4 regions of the Alteromonas sp. AWJ4_199 genome follow, and region 3 is predicted to be linked to each of the others. Evidence: predicted binding sites of a transcription regulator. Region 3 holds the regulator's gene; each other region holds the start of a gene.
The links. The regulator sigma-54, encoded in region 3, starts transcription at its own class of promoters, with help from an activator protein. The targets are predictions, from matches to a motif close to GTTGGCACGNNNNTNGNNT.
Positions count from the first base shown of each region.

Region 1: the regulator sigma-54 is predicted to act here: its motif matches at 1,473-1,491, upstream of glnA (glutamate--ammonia ligase).
Region 2: the regulator sigma-54 is predicted to act here: its motif matches at 1,203-1,221, upstream of fliE (flagellar hook-basal body complex protein FliE).
Region 4: the regulator sigma-54 is predicted to act here: its motif matches at 1,824-1,842, upstream of ACXAER_RS18300 (flagellar assembly protein T N-terminal domain-containing protein).

Region 1 is NZ_JBSWUR010000001.1:3,275,482-3,278,663, forward strand. It holds gene glnA (glutamate--ammonia ligase) at 1-1,406, opposite strand, end outside; gene typA (translational GTPase TypA) at 1,865-3,182, shown strand, end outside.
Region 2 is NZ_JBSWUR010000003.1:212,388-215,569, reverse strand. It holds gene ACXAER_RS18045 (sigma-54-dependent transcriptional regulator) at 1-1,045, shown strand, start outside; gene fliE (flagellar hook-basal body complex protein FliE) at 1,289-1,624, shown strand; gene fliF (flagellar basal-body MS-ring/collar protein FliF) at 1,637-3,182, shown strand, end outside.
Region 3 is NZ_JBSWUR010000001.1:1,494,407-1,497,588, forward strand. It holds gene lptB (LPS export ABC transporter ATP-binding protein) at 1-425, shown strand, start outside; gene ACXAER_RS06515 (RNA polymerase factor sigma-54) at 499-1,980, shown strand; gene hpf (ribosome hibernation promoting factor) at 2,011-2,298, shown strand; gene ptsN (PTS IIA-like nitrogen regulatory protein PtsN) at 2,312-2,755, shown strand; gene rapZ (RNase adapter RapZ) at 2,839-3,182, shown strand, end outside.
Region 4 is NZ_JBSWUR010000003.1:265,776-268,957, reverse strand. It holds gene ACXAER_RS18305 (transglutaminase-like cysteine peptidase) at 1-401, opposite strand, end outside; gene ACXAER_RS18300 (flagellar assembly protein T N-terminal domain-containing protein) at 569-1,750, opposite strand; gene ACXAER_RS18295 (LPP20 family lipoprotein) at 2,046-2,531, shown strand; gene flgN (flagellar export chaperone FlgN) at 2,658-3,089, opposite strand; gene flgM (flagellar biosynthesis anti-sigma factor FlgM) at 3,161-3,182, opposite strand, start outside.

The DNA.
Region 1 (3,182 bases), 1.8 Mb from region 3:
ACGCTGTAGTACATGTCGAACTCAACTGGGTGAGTTGTCATGTTAAGCTTAGTCACTTCTTCAGACTTAAGGTCGATGTAAGCATCAATCATGTCGTCAGTCATTACGCCACCGGCTTTAAGGAAATCACGGTCGTTATCAAGTGCTTCAAGTGCCATTTCAAGCGAGCTTGCAACAGTTGGAATTTCAGCCGCTTCTTCTGCAGGTAGATCGTACAAGTCTTTATCCATAGCATCGCCAGGGTGGATCTTGTTTTTGATACCGTCAAGGCCAGCCATTAGCATTGCAGAGAATGCAAGGTAAGGGTTAGCTGTTGGGTCAGGGAAACGTACTTCAATACGACGCGCTTTATCGCTAGTTACGTGTGGAATACGAATTGATGCAGAACGGTTACGCGCAGAGTATGCAAGCATTACCGGCGCTTCGAAGCCAGGAACTAGACGCTTGTAAGAGTTTGTAGAAGCGTTGGCGAAGGCGTTGATTGCACGCGCGTGCTTAATGATACCACCGATGTAGTAAAGTGCTTCTTCAGAAAGACCAGCGTATTTGTCACCTGCGAAGATGTTCACGCCGTCTTTAGAGATAGACTGGTGACAATGCATACCAGAACCGTTATCGCCAACAAGTGGCTTAGGCATAAAGGTAGCAGTTTGGCCGTATGCGTGTGCAACGTTGTGTACCACATACTTGTAAACTTGAATTTCGTCAGCTTTCTTAACTAATGTGTTGAATTCACAAGCGATCTCGTTTTGACCCGCTGTCGCTACTTCGTGGTGGTGAGCCTCAATGACAAGACCCATTTCTTCCATAACCATACACATAGCAGCACGAATGTCGTGAGCAGAATCTACCGGAGGTACTGGGAAGTAGCCGCCTTTAACGCCTGGGCGGTGACCCATGTTGCCACCTTCAAATTCTTCACCTGAGTTCCACTTTGCTTCTGAAGAGTCGATCTTGTAGAACGAGCCTGCCATATCTGTGTGGAAACGCACATCGTCAAAAAGGAAGAACTCTGGTTCTGGACCGAAGAAGCATGTGTCGCCGATACCTGTAGATTTCAAGTACTCTTCTGCGCGACGTGCAACAGAACGTGGGTCACGCTCGTAACCTTCCATTGTTGAAGGCTCAACAATGTCACAGCGGATGTTTACTTGTGTTTCTTCTGCGAAAGGGTCTACAACGCAGCTGTCTGCGTCTGGAAGAAGAACCATATCTGATTCGTTGATGCCTTTCCAACCAGCAATTGAAGAACCGTCGAACATTTTACCTTCTTCGAAGAATTCTTCATCAACAACACTTGCAGGAATTGATACGTGTTGTTCTTTACCTTTAGTGTCGGTAAAACGTAAATCTACAAACTTCGCTTCACTTTCTTTAATCAGTTCTAATGCCTTATCTACTGACATCGTGTCCTCCAGGTTTAATGTAAAAATGCGGAATGATCAGCTTCACTCCAACAGTGGCAAAAGTGAAAGCGATTATCATGCCATTTACAAGCAAGCCGAATTTTGCGGCATGGACAGGCATCTATCACTTCCATTTGAATAGCATTGCACTAATAAAGTGCACTGGCGCTCCATAGTGGTGCTTAATTGTTACTTTTATGTCATTTAGCCTAGATCACTTTCTATCACACCACCACCGTCTCTGCTCAATTCGGTGCAATTAATATGTTTATTTTTTAAACTGAAGAGTTAATTCCAATAAAAGTGACATAGGATCAAAAAAAGGTGCGCAAACGTCGAGGTTTTTCTGTACAATCCGCGCAAATTTCTCTATCTGCATTTTTTTGCAACAAATCTAATGCAGACTTATTCGATTCCCGAATTAAGTTGGCATCGATTTACACAGGCTCTATATAAGCATGAATACCACTGATATTAGTAAATTGCGTAACATCGCAATCATCGCCCACGTTGACCACGGTAAAACCACCCTGGTAGACAAACTGTTACAGCAGTCTGGCACCCTTGAATCTCGAGGCGAGCAAGAAGAGCGCGTAATGGACTCGAACGACATCGAGAAAGAACGTGGCATTACCATCCTAGCTAAGAACACAGCGATTAACTGGAACGACTACCGAATCAACATCGTAGATACTCCTGGACACGCTGACTTCGGTGGTGAAGTAGAACGTGTAATGTCAATGGCTGACTCTGTACTTCTACTTGTAGATGCACAAGAAGGCCCAATGCCACAAACGCGTTTCGTTACGCAAAAAGCATTTGCCCAAGGCCTTAAGCCAATTGTTGTTATCAATAAAATCGACAAGCCTGGCGCACGCCCTGATTGGGTAATGGATCAAGTATTCGACCTTTTCGATAACTTAGGCGCAACTGACGAGCAGCTTGACTTCCAAGTAGTTTACGCTTCTGCACTAAATGGCTGGGCATCACACGATGCAGACGCGCCTCAAGAAGACATGACTGCGCTATTTGAAACTATCGTTGAGCAAGTATCTGCGCCAGATGCTGACATCGACGGTCCTTTCCAAATGCAGATTTCTCAGCTTGATTACAACTCATACGTGGGTGTAATCGGTGTAGGTCGCGTTAAGCGCGGTTCAGTTAAGCCAAATCAACAAGTAACTGTTGTTACAGCTGATGGCGAAAAGCGCAACGGTAAAGTTGGCTTAGTTTACGGCTATCTTGGTCTTGCACGTCACGAAGTTGAATCAGCGCATGCTGGCGACATCATTGCTATCACAGGTCTTGGCGAACTTAAGATCTCTGACACAATTTGTGACCAAAATACAGTTGAAGCGCTTCCTCCGCTTACGGTTGATGAGCCTACTGTAACCATGACCTTCCAGGTAAACACGTCTCCGTTTGCGGGTAAAGAAGGTAAATATGTAACGTCACGCAACATTCTTGAGCGTCTTAACGACGAACTAGTACACAACGTTGCGCTTCGCGTTGAAGAAACTCAAGACCCTGATAAGTTCCGCGTATCAGGTCGTGGTGAACTTCACTTGGGTATTCTTATTGAAAACATGCGTCGTGAAGGTTACGAGCTTGCTGTATCTCGTCCAGAAGTAATTCTTAAAGAAGTTGACGGCGAAACACAAGAACCTTACGAAACACTAACGATTGACTGTCAAGAAGAGCACCAAGGCTCAATCATGGAACAGCTTGGTCTTCGTAAAGCCGAAATGACCGATATGTCTCCAGATGGCAAAGGCC
Region 2 (3,182 bases), on a different contig from region 3:
AACGGATTACCTTTCAAAGCCTTTTGCGCCAGAAGTATTGCTTAATTTAGTAGGGCGCTACGCGCCTGCACAAAAAATTGAGTCACGTACGCCAATCGTAGCCGACCCTTCAAGTTTGAAGCTACTTGAGCTTTCGCGGAAAGTTGCGAAGTCTGAAGCTACCGTTATGGTGATGGGTCCAAGCGGGTCGGGTAAGGAAGTGCTGTCTCGCTATATTCACGACCAGTCACCGCGAAGCGATGCACCTTTTGTTGCCATCAACTGCGCTGCTATTCCAGAAAATATGTTGGAAGCGACTTTGTTTGGTTACGAGAAAGGGGCTTTTACTGGTGCTATTCAGGCCTGTCCGGGTAAGTTTGAACAAGCCCAAGACGGCACCCTGTTACTTGATGAAATAACTGAGATGGATTTGGCACTGCAGGCTAAATTACTGCGCGTGTTACAAGAGCGTGAAGTAGAGCGCCTTGGCGGACGAAAAACCGTTAAACTTAATGTGCGAGTTATTGCTACGAGTAACCGAGATTTAAGAAAAGCAGTGGATGCTGGCGAATTCAGAGAAGACTTATACTACCGCTTAAACGTATTTCCTATTGAATGGCGCCCGCTATCGGAACGCCCAGGAGACATTGTTCCGCTTGCCGAACATCTTGTTCAGCGTCACGCCAGTTCACAGGGCTTGGGTACTATCAGATTAAGTGCTGCTGCGCGCAATAAATTGTCGCAATATAGCTGGCCAGGAAACGTTCGAGAATTGGAGAACGTGGTTCAACGCGCGCTTATTCTTTGTGAAAACAATGAAATAGATGCTAGCGATCTAATGATTGACGAAGACATGTCGGCCCCGCTTGAAGTTGCACAAGAGCCGGTTGAAGATAACAAATTGGGCTCAGAGCTTCGTTATCAGGAGCACCAAATTATTCTTGATACCTTGGTATCTTGTAATGGTAAGCGCAAAGACGTAGCAGAAAAGCTAGGTATAAGCCCTCGTACCCTTCGTTATAAACTAGCGCGTATGCGTGAAGATGGTATTGAAGTACCAGCATAGTACTGCTGTTTTGAATCTCTCGTTTCATCCCCGTTATCCGTCGCCTCTGAAGTAAAGAAGGCGGCGGTTTTTTGTTACTCCCTTCAAATCAAACGCCATAAATTTGGCTTACCCTCTCATTTAGTTATTATCGCATTGAAATTTAAGGTTTTTTAAAGTTGGCAAGCCCCTTGCTAATTCACTCTTATAGATTATGTATTCGCCGGTGTTCAGGCGGTTTTCAAAGAAACGCTAGGAGTGGTTATGGACGTTAAAGCCAATAGTTTGTATCAAGAAATGCAGAACATGATTGGGCAAACTCGTCTTCAAGTTAACGAGCCTCAGCAACAGCCGCTTAGTGAAGTTAATAGCTCGGCAAGTGATTTCTCGACCATGCTTAAGAATGCGGTTGATGGTGTAAATGGCATGCAGCTCGAATCAAAAGATGCACAGCAACGTTTTGAAATGGGCGACCCAAGTTTAAGTTTGGCGCAAGTTATGCTGACGAAAGAAAAGGCGGGTATTGCTTTTGAAGCCACTGTTCAAGTGCGTAACAAAGTGCTTGAAGCCTATAAAACAATAATGAATATGCCGGTGTAGGTGGAGTAGGTTATGGCTGAAGCTACAGGTACAAACCTTACGGTTCCTGAACAAAATCAAGCAGTGGACAATGAGCCAGAAAACAAATCTGGTTTTATGGATACTTTAGGCAGTGCAGATATGATGCGCCAAATGGCCCTTGTGGTTGTTTTGGTCATCTGTGTGGCCATCGCAATCTTTATTCTTATTTGGTCGCAAGAACCTGATTATCGCCCCCTTGCGAAAATGGAAACCCAAGAGCTTATTGAAACCCTCGATTATATGGATGCAAACCAAATCGACTATAAGCTTGAGGGCAATATTGTTTATGTAAGAAGTGACGAATTTCAAAATATCCGTTTGGGCATGACCCGCCAAGGGTTAACTAAGGCCTCTGATGCTGGTACCGATATCATTATGCAGGATATGGGGTTTGGTGTTAGCCAGCGTGTTGAAATGGAACGTTTAAAACACGCCCGCGAGCAACAAATTGCTGCAACCATTGAAGATATCGCCAGTATTCAAAAAGCCCGTGTTCTTTTAGCTATGCCAAAAGAGAACGTGTTTGCACGTAGAGAGAAGAAAGCGTCGGCAACCGTTGTGCTAACGGCTAAGCGCGGTGCCGTTATTGCCGGTGAAGAAGTTGATGCGGTCGTTGATATCGTGGCATCTGCAGTTCAAAACATGGAGCCGTCAAAAGTAACAGTAACAGACAGCAATGGCCGCCTGCTCAATTCGGGTTCACAAGATTCAATGAGTGCCCGTGCCAGAAAAGAATACGAAATTGAACGTCAGCGCGAGCAAGAGTACTTAGAAAAAATCGACGCCATACTCATTCCAGTTTTGGGCATAGGTAACTACACGGCGCAAGCTGACGTTACGATGGACTTTACTGCTATGGAGCAAACTCAGCGCAGCTACAACCCTGATTTACCTGCGGTTCGCAGTGAAATGATCATGGAAGAGAACAGCGTGGGTGGCGGCGTGGGTGGTATTCCTGGTGCATTGTCAAATCAGCCTCCGTTAGATTCTAATATTCCAGAAAATGCTGTGGGCGGTAATCAGCAAACTATGCCAGGGCGCACAGCGAAAGAATCGACCCGTAACTACGAGCTTGATACCACCATTAGTCATACCAAAAAGCAGACAGGTGTGATCCGCAGACTAAGTGTGTCGGTGGCAGTAGACTATGCCCAGGTTTCAGGCGAAGACGGCGCTATAACGCCAACCCCACGCAAACAAGAAGAAATTCTTAACATTCGTAGGCTTTTACAGGGCGGAATCGGCTTTGATGTAACCCGCGGCGACTCGCTAGAAGTGGTTAGCGTACCCTTTACTCGTATGGATGCAGGTGAAATTGAAGATGCGCCTTTGTGGGAACAGCCAGGATTTCTGCCAATTCTTAAGCTAGTTGTTGGTGGCTTGGTTATAATAGTACTTATCATCTTTGTAATTCGACCTATGCTGCGTCGTCTTATCAACCCTGATGAGTCTAACGAAGCAGATGAATTTGACGCTGATGAAGGCTTAGACTTAGGCGATGACACCATTAGCATGTTAACGTCTGACTTTGACGAAG
Region 3 (3,182 bases):
CCATTTTGCAAACCCGTAAAGATTTAAATTCACAACAGCAAGAAGAAGAAGCTGATGCACTACTTGATGAATTTAATATCAACCATATACGTAATAGTACGGGCATGAGTTTGTCAGGGGGAGAACGTCGTCGCGTAGAGATTGCTCGCGCTTTGGCAGCGAAACCACAATTTATTTTGTTAGACGAACCATTTGCTGGTGTTGATCCAATATCAGTTAATGATATAAAGAAGATAATACAGCATCTTCGCGATAGGGGTATTGGTATCCTTATCACGGACCATAACGTACGCGAAACATTGGATGTTTGCGAAAAGGCGTACATTGTGAGTCATGGTGAGCTTATTGCGCAAGGAACCGCGGAACAGGTTTTAAGTAATCAAAAAGTAAGGGATGTATACCTAGGCGAACAATTCAGGCTATAGTTAATGTAACCGAATTGTCATTTTTCAGTTTCGCTCTGGTATATTCAATTTAGAGCATTTAAATAAGACGTAGATGAAACCATCTTTACAGCTAAAATTTAGCCAACAACTTACCATGACACCTCAGTTGCAGCAGGCCATCAAGCTGCTGCAGCTTTCTACGCTTGATCTTCAGCAAGAGATTCAAGAGGCACTCGACTCTAATCCACTGTTAGAAGTGGAAGAAGGTAACGACGAGCCACAAGTAGAAAAGAACAATGTCGATAGTGACGATAGTGCTGCTGAAGCGACAGCTTCTGCATCAAGCGACACGCTAGAGGCAGGAGATGCACTGGAGAAGAACGACCTTCCCGATGAGCTGCCTATCGACAGCACCTGGGACGAGTACTACTCCGCCTCTTCTGCGCCTGCGCCTGGCCCGTCTAATGATGACGAACAAATCTTCCAAGGTGAAACTACCGAAGACATCCAAGAGCATTTGCTTTGGCAAATGCGCCTCACTCACTTTTCAGACACTGACCGCGCTATTGCTACGGCTATCATCGACTCAATCGACGAATCCGGTTATCTAACCGTTACCCTTGACGATATCTTAGATGCTGTTAATGACGATGACTTAGAAGAGCCTATCGAAATGGACGAAATAGAATGTGTGCTTAAGCGCATTCAAATGTTCGACCCCATTGGTTCAGGTTCTCGTACACCTCAAGAGTGTCTTATGGTGCAATTGCGCCAGTTTTCAGAAGACACACCGTGGCTTGCTGAAGCGAAGCAGCTTATTGAGGAATATTCAGACTTACTGAGCAGTAAAGACTACCGCACGCTAATGCGTAAGAGCCGATTGAAAGAAGATCAGCTGCGCGAAGCAATGCGTTTACTCCAAACCTTGAATCCTCGCCCAGGTAGTGCTTTAGTTACTAAAGAGCCTGAATACGTTATTCCTGATGTCTCAGTAACCAAGAAAAATGGCCGTTGGGTGGTTGAGCTGAACCCCGACAGTCTGCCTAAATTAAGCGTAAATCAAACGTACGCAGCAATGAGTCGCCGTGCCAAGAACAGCAGCGATTCACAATTCATCCGCTCACACATGCAAGAGGCTAAGTGGTTCATAAAGAGCCTTGAATCTCGCAACGATACCTTGATGAAGGTTGCAAATTGCATTGTGCAGCAGCAAATGGGCTTTTTTGAGCACGGCCCGGAAATGATGAAACCAATGGTGCTAAATGATGTCGCAGAAATGGTAGATATGCACGAATCGACTATTTCGCGTGTGACAACACAGAAGTATATGCATACGCCCCGTGGCATCTTTGAATTGAAGTATTTCTTCTCAAGCCACGTAGCAACCGAGTCAGGTGGTGAGTGTTCATCTACAGCGATTCGTGCTTTGATCAAGAAGTTAGTGGCTGCGGAAAATCCTAGCAAGCCGCTAAGTGATAGCAAGATTGCTTCATTGTTGGCCGAGCAAGGCATAAAAGTCGCTCGGCGAACAATAGCAAAATACCGGGAATCGTTATCGATCCCGCCGTCGAACCAACGCAAAAGCCTTATCTAACCGGGCTTAATAATATAAGGAAGACGAAATATGCAAATCAACCTTACTGGTCATCATGTCGAAATCACCGACTCTTTGCGTAATTATGTCGATACGAAGTTCAGCAAACTTGAACGTCACTTTGATCACATTTCTAATGTGCATGTCATCCTGAACGTTGAAAAATTAAATCAAAAAGCTGAAGCGACTGTTCATTTAAGTGGCGCTGAAGTATTCGCATCCTCAGAAAATACCGACATGTATGCGGCGATTGACAGCATGGTTGATAAACTCGACCGGCAGGTAATCAAGCATAAGGAAAAACTGAAAAAACATTAGTAGTTAATTAAGCATGGATATACAAGCCATCGTAAGTCTGGACCGCACCGAGTGTGCGGTTCAGTGTAATAGTAAAAAGCGAATTCTTGAGATCATCGCTGATATCGCTGCCAAGCATAACGATAACATCGACCAGGCAACGGTTTTAAATAGCTTGATGGCTCGAGAACGTATGGGTAGCACGGGTATAGGTAACGGCATAGCACTGCCCCACGGCCGCCTAGCAGGCCTTGAGAAGGTAATAGCAATCGTTGTAACAAGTACACCAGCTATCAACTTTGATGCCCTAGACGAAAAGCCCGTAGACATATTCTTTGCTCTTCTCGTTCCCGAAGAGCAAACCGAAGGACACCTTCAGACACTGGCTACCGTAGCCGGTAAGCTAAGCGACAAAGAAACGATTAAAACAATACGTCGTGCAACAACCAGCGACGAAATTATTTCTGCATTAAGTTAAACAATAAGGGCTTATACATTATAGATAGGCACTTTATTCAACAACGCGTATGTGATGAAACCAGAATATAAGGGAGAGTTTAGGTGAAGCTGATCATAATCAGTGGTCGTTCGGGGTCTGGTAAGTCTGTCGCACTTCGCGCTTTGGAAGATTTAGGTTATTACTGTGTTGATAATATCCCAGTAAATTTGCTTCCCACCCTCACCCATACTGTTGTTGATGAATACGATCAAGTTGCGGTAAGTATTGACGTTAGGAATCTCCCCAAAAACCCTGACGACTTGGTAGAGATTCTAGACTACCTGCCATCCTCTTGGTCGATGACTATAGTATACATTGACGCAAGCGACGACGTTCTGGTTAAGCGCTTTAGCGAAACTCGCCGTCTTCACCCTTTAGCTAAGCTAAATAAGTCTCTATCGGAAGC
Region 4 (3,182 bases), on a different contig from region 3:
TAAATTAGGCGAAGTTTAGAACTATCGATACCTAAGTGTAGCAGAGCTACGTATTTTGCAATGGCATAATCCTCACAATCTCCGCGAGAATGACCAAAAAGTTCCGAAGGCGTGGCCCAATAGTCTTTTTGTTTGAATACGATATCGTCGGTAGCGTACTGGATATGCTCGTCAAAGAAAGCGTTTACACCGATTAGCTGCTCTTTAACAGCCTTATTTTCAAGGTCGTGAAGTTTAGTTTCTAGCGCACTGACATGTAAGGCTTTGTCAGCTCCAAAATTATTTTTAACTTCCTGTTCGAGCTTTGGAAACTCGATGACATAGTGATCCCTCAGTTGTTGTCCAGCCAGTAGCAAGGCTACTAATGCTAAGCAGTGCGACGCAAACAGAGAAAGGGTCATATTTTTATTATGTAGGTCATACTAAAGTATAAGAGAGAGTACTTATCTCTATCTGAAGTTTAAGTATTAGATACTATACGTAGTTATAGGTATAACACGGGTTTGTTGATATTCCAACCCTGTTTCCCCAACGCCAGTGACTTACATTTGATAAAGTGAAAGCTAATTTACTTCTTAACTACAAAATCGTTTTCCTGAATATTCGCAGTAATTCCCGATGTAGCGTTGACTACCACAGACGAATTGCCATATGCACTATCAACAATAAATGTACCGGGGTAGAGTGTATATTGAAGATATTTTCTACCGCGATTATCGACCACCTCTTTGGCCTGATAAAGGTATAGTTCATCTTTTTCAGATATGCCATTATCTCGCCCAAGAGATATCGAAATTTTGTTGTTCGCAATGTTGATAACGCGACCCGTAACAGGTTGGCAGGCTGTCGCTTCTTTAATATCCTCTATTAATTGGCTGATTGAGCCATCAATCGCCCGACCGTAGCGTGATTGCCAAAAGGATGACGAAAATTCATCAATGTCTTCAAATCTGTCAAACGTCCACTCTTCATTAGCATTGTAAGAGGAACTGAACAATAGGCCGCCGTTTATTCCGTCATAAACTTGTACAGACATTGCAAAAGCACGGTGTGAAGTGTTGCTTCGCCATGGTGTAAACATGGATGCTTCTTTTTGTGTAACGCTTAAATCATCAATAACCCCGACAATAACGAATTGCGTGTTACTTTGATCTGATAGTGTACGTACGTTTTTGTCGGTATAACGGCTATCAAACTTTGCAGTATGGGGAGCAACGTAAGTAATACTGAGATTGTCTGTCTGTTCTTGCATTGCCTTAGCTAAACGCTGCGTAAACGCCTTATCAAAGTGTGGAATATTTCCTTCAGTCAGTTGTGTTCTGTTTCTTATTCTAAAGTGAGTAGTGGCAAAGTGCTTTTGGTCCTGCTGTGCTGAGCATACTTCCCCTCTAGGAAAGATGTCTGCACGTACACTAACTGTGACTACATCACCGTTATAAGTTTCGCTGACGAGCTCTAACTGTTCGACTTCGCCCGTTGAACTAATTGTCATCTCTTCGTTTTTCAGAAGCCCATTAGTTAGTTTGGCTACACTTTGCACTGACGCCCCAGCAAATAACATAGCTTGTTTGAGCGCATCCTGTGTTGCTGCGCGTTTTGCTGCTTCCTTGTTACCGTTCATTACCACAGCCTGTCCAGTGGCTTCATACCAAACGGCATGGGCTTGCCCAGCGATTAGGCTAAGTAGGCAAACAGCGGCCATTGCTCTGCTTAAACATGCCATTAGCGTTGTTTTGCTTGCTTGTCGCACGTGACACCTCTGTGGTTGTTTAGTTATTGCGATTAAATAATGTCGTAATCAATGCGAGACCTACGCGAGTTCTATGCGAAAAAAGTGCCAATTAAAGTGGGAAGCTATCTTTAAAAGCAAACGGGCGCATATATTGCTTATTTCCTTCTAACCAAGGTCTAAAACTGCAAAATGTGTTATGAAAGTTTAGTCGCCTCATAACGCTTTGCTCAAAGGTTATTAGCCTACATAGGTAATGAAAGTAAACAATCAGACGTCACTAAGTCGTTATTAATGCACACAGAGGTTTTAAATTATGTGGTTGAATAGACTAAAAAATTCAAAGCTACTTTTGCGGTCTTCTATGTTTGGCCTGGCAGTTTCTTTGAGTGGATGTGGCATTATCGATAAGCACGTCGAATGGGAAACCGTTGAGCCTGAAACTTACCCTGTTTTAAAGGCGGTTGGTTACGCACCGATTTCATCGCAAAAAGGCGAGTCTGACAGTATGAAGCTAATAATGGCGATGAAAGCGTCAAAATTAGATGCATACCGAGAGTTGACCGAGCAGGTATACGGTCAAAAAATAGAAGGTAGTCAGTCTGTATCACGCCTTGTTGTTGACAGTGAAACGTTACGCGCGTCTGTGGAAGGAGTAATAAGAGGCGCCGAGGTCGTTAAAACCTATCCCGTTGGGAAAGATACTTACGTAACTGAGCTTTCTTTAGATATGCAGCAAGTCTACGATATTTATTTGTCGACTGCTAAGCCGCGCCGAGTGAAAGATGTAAAGTATTACTAGAAGAAAACCCAAAGGAGGGTCGCACCAACAACATCGAAAGAAAGTATATAAAGGTGCGTAATAAGGAAGTGAGATTGCCTGCCGAAGCGATTAGTACTCCGCGACGTTAAAATGCGGCGTAAACGCTTAAGCACTCACTCCGGCACCTAAAGTTCCGCCTTTTGGCTTCCCTTTTTTGTCGTAAGTAAGTGATTCTTTTGCTCGAACTTCCATCATCAAATTCCGCAAGTGTGTGAGGCGTAGCTGTCCTTGCTCTACGGCTTTTTGATTAACCTGTGTTCGATATTTGCAATCTTCAAGAAGCTTCTTTGCCTCAACCATTAATGCTTCATCGTCTTCCGACATCGCATTTTCGTTGTCGATAGCGTCTTCAATCGTTGCATCCAGCGATTGAATAGAACCCAGAAGGGCTGTTTTTTCGTCTAACAAGTTCATCAAAGATTCAGCGTCACGCGAGCTAATAAGCTGCAGTTCTTTTTCAAGCAGCGACGCAAGTGAAGTCATTTGTTCCACTTGACGTGATAATGCTTGTGTTAACTGGCTTACTTGTTCTGTCACTATACTTGTCTCATTGAACGTGTCTGATAAATTCTAACTAGTTATTTGACACCAGATTATTTAGTGCCGAATTATTTAGTACCAAAAATCTCG